Linked DNA regions of Alkalihalophilus pseudofirmus. The protein of the gene in region 2 interacts with the protein of the main gene of each other region in a pairwise test. Links are inferred from orthologs where the notes say so. Each region holds a gene or a part of one and is shown on either strand. Other genes may lie near its edges.

Region 1 (2,996 bases), 2.6 Mb from region 2 along the record:
AAACGACGCACACTAGCTAAAGAAGTATGTGACCAAGGCCGAATCAGCATAAATGGCCAGCAAGCGAAAGCAGGGTCAAATGTGAAGGCTGGAGATGAACTGGTAGTTAGGTTCGGTCAGAAGCTAGTAACGGTAGAAATTAATGAAGTTAAAGAAACGAGCCGTAAAGAAGAGGCAGGTTCCATGTATACGATAGTAAAAGAAGAATCTTTAAAAGATAATCACTCACTGTAAGAAAGTAGGAACAAGCCCCGTAATAGGAGCTTGTTCTATTTTATTTGCTCTGTTCATACACATGTGGTAAAGAACAGAGAGGGGAAGATAAAATGACGGAACAATATGAGTTTGGAACTCCAATGGGGCGGGAAAGAAAGAATAATGATCATGATATTACCCTGCGCGGGAGAAAACAATTAGATATTACTGGTGTAAAACAAGTAGAGAGCTTTGATAATGAAGAGTTTCTGTTGGAAACAGTAATGGGATTTTTATCAGTTAGAGGGCGTAATCTTCATATGAAAAACCTTAATGTTGAACTCGGTCTTGTGTCCATCGAAGGGAAAATTGATGACTTTGTCTATCTTGATCAGAGCCAGCAAGATAAATCCAAAGGGTTCTTTGGGAAGCTATTCAAGTGAGTCTGACGGTTCAATTTTACACAATGGTATCAATGGCTGCGATGGGCATTTGGCTCGGTGCAGCGATTGATACGTATGGACGCTTCCTTCGAAAACGACGCTCCTTTCACTGGTTGACGGCCTTAAAAGATGTATTATTTTGGCTGATTCAAGGGCTGATCGTTTTTTATGTACTCCTTGAATCAAATCATGGTGAAGTCAGGTTTTATGTATTTTTAGCTATTTTATGCGGCTACGCCTGCTATAAAGCGCTGCTTCAGAACACTTATCAGCGCTTATTAGAAGTAATTATTCGTTTATCTATTGCTTTTTACCGGTTTGTCACAAATTTGTTCAATATCCTACTTATTGTTCCTATAAAGTACGTATTGAAACTGCTTTATACGTTAGGTATGATGGTAGTAACTGCTATTGTGGCTATCTTTTTATTTATCTTCAGAATCATCTGGAGGCCGTTAAGATGGGCCTTGCGTTTAATCGGAAAAGCCACACGAATAGATAGAGCTTATAAAAAACTTTCGCCTTATTTTTTGAAAATAAAGGAATATATAAAGGCGATGCGGAAAAAGAAAGAGTAAGGAGGGGATAAAAATGGTCACAAAGCGTTCGTCAACCGTGCGAGAAATGGATTCACAGTACATTGAAAAGCGGGAGCAGGAACTTGAGTTTCAAGCAAAGAAACGCAGAGGGTTGATTCGTAGATTAAGTGTGCTGGGTATTTTCGGATTTATACTCGCTGGAATTGCATCTGTGACATTTTATGCCCAAGCATCAACCATAAATGAAAAACAAGAAGAAAAGCAGGCTCTTGAACAAGAGCTTGAGTTATTGAAAGCAGAGGAAAAGAGACTTGAACAAGAAATCATTAACTATAATGATCTGGACTATATAGCAGAGATTGCGAGAAGGGATTATTATTTGTCCAAGCCTGGGGAAACATTGTTTAAACTTCCAGATTCTTCAGCTGATTGACACCTTTTTTTTCATTCGGGTATAATGTAGGAAACGAATATTTACAGATTTCTTAAGGAGGATCTATTTTTTCATGTCAATTGAAGTAGGCAGCAAGTTGCAGGGTAAGGTTACTGGAATTACAAATTTTGGAGCGTTTGTTGAGTTACCGGGTGGTTCTACCGGCCTTGTACACATCAGTGAAGTTGCTGATAATTACGTTAAGGATATTAATGAGTTTTTAAAGGTTGGAGAAGAAGTTACAGTTAAGGTTGTAAATGTGGAGAAGGATGGAAAGATCGGTTTATCCATTCGTAAAGCAAAAGACCGTCCGGAAGGTTCCGAAAGACCTGCACGTCCTAGTCGTCCAAGCCCATCAGGACGTCCGCCGCGTCCGCAAGGCGGCGGAAGAGGTCCACAAGGTGGAAATCGCGGTCCTCGGACAAACAGCAGACCAGCACCATCATTTGAAGATAAAATGAGTCGTTTCTTAAAAGATAGTGAGGAGCGTCTTTCAACCATCAAGCGTCAAACGGAGTCTAAGCGTGGCGGTCGTGGCGCTCGCCGTGGTTAACTTGCTGTCAGCTTCTTTATACAAATAAAAGACAAGCAGAAATGCTTGTCTTTTATTTTTCATAGAACGTTGTATAGACTGGTCTAAAAAAGAATATAAAAAAATGATTTAAATGGGTTGACTCTTTTAAAAGAAGGGTGTATAGTAATACTTGTCGTTAATGACACGTTGATGACACACAATATATGGCGGTGTAGCTCAGCTGGCTAGAGCGTACGGTTCATACCCGTGAGGTCGTGGGTTCGACTCCCTCCGCCGCTACCATATACATATTCAAACTTGGATCTATTCAGATTCAAGTTTTTTTGTGCTCTCGTAAGTGGGCAGTTTCCCAATAGAACCATTTTAAACAAAGAACTTTTCCTCATCTTTCTTCAGCATATCCCCCCATCTCCTAGCAAATGAGTGATTTATCCTGTTCATTTTGCTTAAACCTGTTGTATTTAATCCTCTTTTAGCAGAATTAAGTCGAACGATTCTTTTCTTGCCAAACCTTAATATGACAAAAAATGAAAGACTATTCTGTTTATAATGAAACCACGATTCTAATATGGGTGGTGGGTATGATGATAAGGAAGGCGGCTAAAGAAATGATTGAACCTGCTCGCAGTGTAATGGTTCACGAAAGATTAATCAGTTTTACGAGTGGAATGCTCACAAAAGCCGGCAAGACGACGCAAGCGATTTTTTACCAATGGGGCCTGCTCGTTGCGGTTGTAGGTTTTTTACTTGGACGAGCCATGATTTTATCTGAACTGACACCGTTTGTTCTTCCGTTTTTAGCTGCTGTATATATGTTGAAACGAGAGAAGGCGGGTATCGCTGCTCTAGCA
Region 2 (2,973 bases):
GTTGCTGCTTGAATCTGCTGGATAGGCGTGACCGCTGTCCCTTGCCCAAATGCAGTAGCTGCTGCATCGTATCTGCTTTGATTAGCAATTAAACTCGTAGCCTCATTCGGCAGGTCAATCCCAGTAGGCTCATCAAAGCCAAAGCGGTCTAGATATTCATACAATTTCTCAGGTCCAAGGAGATCAAGCGCGATCTTTGTAAAGGCAACATTTGAAGAGCGCAGCATCCCTTCATTGTATGTAATTTCACCCCAGCCTCGTCCTCTGTTATGGTCACTAACTGTGTTAGGGCCAACATTTAATTGACCGGACATGAATGTTTGATCGCCGTTATAAACACCCTCTTCAATGGCCGCAGCAAGTGTGAATACTTTCATGGTAGATCCCGGTTCATAATGATTAGAAACCGCATAATTCATATAGTTAGAGATTTCATTATAGCGATTTGGATTAAAGCTCGGTCGATTACTCATCGCTAATATTTCACCAGTTTTTGGATCTGCTACGATAGCAACCATCTTTTCTGGTTCATACTCTTCATCTACTTGAGTCATTACTTGCTCTAATGCCGTTTGTATATTGGAATCAAGCGTTAAATAGATATCATTCCCATTTTTCGGAGGCTTCACATGCCGTTCTGCATTAGGCAGGGGAACACCTTTTCGATCACTCTGATATTGAACTAGACCGTCCTCTGCTCTTAAGTAATCGTCTAAGCTTCTCTCAAGTCCCATTCTAGCTGTGGACATATCACTCTCTGTATATCCAAGGACATGTGAAGCATAGGTTTGTTTAGGATAATAACGTCTAGGCTCTTCGTTAAACATAATACCATCTAAATCTAACGCCTTAATTTCCTGCATTTCAGAATGTGTGAGATTTCTAGCCCCTGCCCCTAACTCTACTTGAAACCGACCTTCACTTGATAAAAGCCGCTGAAGTGCAGAAGGTTCCATCGAGATAAAAGGAGCAAGCTTTTCTGCTGTCTCCTTAGGGTCTGATACATGATTTGGGTAATCTGTACTTAAAATCGCGAAGACACTGTAGGAATTCAGCTCCTCGGCAAGGGCGCTTCCTCTTTTGTCATAAATCGTCCCGCGTTTCCCCTCGATTACCTGCTCTTTTGACCAGCGGTCCTCACCCATTGATGCGAGTTCTTGTCCTTTTACTTCCTGTGTCACTTGAATATAAGTGAATCGGCCCAACAAAAGGATAAAAAGGAGGATAAAGGCCCCTAAGACAACTACGGCTCGCACATTTGTTGCAGCACGTTTTATCTCCATCATTCTCACTTCCTATTAGTATAAATATAGTTTTTGCTAAATCGATTGTAAAAAAAACTAGTTCAAATAATGAACTAGTTTTGAACGACTTTTACTTTATTATCATCTAATGACATCCCTAGTTCACCAGTTGCGATGTCTAGAATTCGATCAGGTGCACTTAATTCAACAACCTGGAGTGAAAGTCCCTCATTGACTTGAGACTGTTGGGCAATCGTTCCTTGAAGTTGATGAACATCTTTATTTAAGCTGTAAATTGATGCGTAATTATGTAGCATTAATCCAATTAAAGCAAAAGCAATGACCGCCATTGCAGAAGCAATAATCTTTTCTCCTAAGGTAATCTTAGTTCTGCGGCGCTCAACAACCTTTCTAGTTTTCACTTCCGTTTGCTGTTGATGCTGAATTTGACGGGCAACCATGCTCATAATAAAACCTCCTTATTTTTGCTTCTCAGCAATCCTTAATTTTGCAGAACGCGCTCTGTTATTAGCTGTTAACTCTTCGTTTCCTGCTACGATCGGCTTTCTTGTAATTAACTTTAATTCAGGCTCGTACCCTTCAGGTATAACCGGCAATCCTGGCGGGAGATCCGGCCCTTTACTTTTCTCTTTAAAAATCTCCTTACATAAACGATCTTCTAGGGAATGAAATGTAATGACACATATTCTTCCTTTTGGATTCGTTATTGTAATTGCATCTTCTAGCGCTTCCTCAAACGAACCGAGCTCATCGTTAACCGCAATTCTTATTGCTTGAAATGTTCTCTTAGCTGGATGTCCACCTGTTCTTCTTGCCGGAGCAGGTATCGCATCCTTAATGATCTCTACTAATTCTCCTGTTGTTTCAATCGTTTTAATTTCACGTCTAGCCTCGATCTTTCTGGCTATCTGTTTTGCAAATTTTTCTTCACCGTACCTTGAGATGATGGAAACAAGACGATTAAACTCCCATTCATTCACCACTTGATGAGCAGTCAAAGGTGCTGTCTGATCCATTCTCATGTCTAATGCGGCATCCTGATGATAGCTAAAGCCTCGCTCTGCTTCATCTAACTGCGGGGACGATACACCTAAATCAAATAAGACTCCGTCTACTTTTGAGATACCATGTTTTGCAAGTTCTTCTCTTAAAAAACGGAAATTGCTGCGAATAAGAGTGAATTTCCCCTTATAAGGAGCTAATACTTCCTCTGCATTTGAAAGAGCAATGTCATCTTGGTCAAATGCATATAAATGACCCTCATCATTCAATTGTTCTAAAATGAGTGATGAGTGGCCGGCTCCTCCTAATGTACAATCCACATAAATTCCATCTGGCTTGATCGCCAGTCCATTTACTGATTCTTCTTTTAATACAGTCACATGGGTGAACATGATATCACCTTCACTTTCTTTCCAATCTTGATGTCTGCCTCTTGGTGTCCATGACTTGGTTGATTCTTTTCATTCATTCTATAAATCAAAGTCAATTAAGTTTTCAGCGATCTCCCCAAAAGAGTCTTCGGATTCCTCAAAATACTCTTCCCATTTCGCTTTACTCCATACTTCAACGCGATTTGATACCCCAATAATGACGCATTCTTTTTCAAGTTCTGCGTACTCACGCAATGTTTGGGCAATATTTACTCTTCCCTGCTTATCAAGTTCACATTCAGCGGCACCTGAGAAGAAAAATCGAGTAAAAGCTC

Evidence for each region.
Region 1: the proteins of ftsL (region 2) and PQ478_RS00355 interact in binary tests that used the Bacillus subtilis proteins (3 or more experiments, as listed by UniProt). The link is inferred for Alkalihalophilus pseudofirmus from one-to-one orthologs.

What each region holds. Positions count from the first base shown.
Region 1 is NZ_CP117835.1:73,306-76,301, forward strand. Bases 1-2,919 are described here. They hold PQ478_RS00355 (FtsB family cell division protein), read left to right. Parts: upstream 1-1,229; coding sequence 1,230-1,610; downstream 1,611-2,919. Other genes in these bases: PQ478_RS00340 (RNA-binding S4 domain-containing protein), read left to right, coding at 1-234; yabP (sporulation protein YabP), read left to right, coding at 327-638; yabQ (spore cortex biosynthesis protein YabQ), read left to right, coding at 635-1,216; PQ478_RS00360 (S1 domain-containing RNA-binding protein), read left to right, coding at 1,684-2,163; spoIIE (stage II sporulation protein E), read left to right, coding at 2,730-2,919. In the rest of the region: more of spoIIE, read left to right, coding at 2,920-2,996. UniProt on the Bacillus subtilis protein: Required for vegetative and sporulation septum formation. Required for the activation of genes expressed under the control of the sporulation transcription factors sigma F and sigma E.
Region 2 is NZ_CP117835.1:2,697,340-2,700,312, forward strand. Bases 35-2,930 are described here. They hold ftsL (cell division protein FtsL), read right to left. Parts: upstream 1,712-2,930; coding sequence 1,358-1,711; downstream 35-1,357. Other genes in these bases: PQ478_RS14385 (penicillin-binding protein), read right to left, coding at 35-1,286; rsmH (16S rRNA (cytosine(1402)-N(4))-methyltransferase RsmH), read right to left, coding at 1,724-2,659; mraZ (division/cell wall cluster transcriptional repressor MraZ), read right to left, coding at 2,738-2,930. In the rest of the region: more of PQ478_RS14385, read right to left, coding at 1-34; more of mraZ, read right to left, coding at 2,931-2,973. UniProt on the Bacillus subtilis protein: Essential cell division protein that may play a structural role. Probably involved in the regulation of the timing of cell division. Also required for sporulation.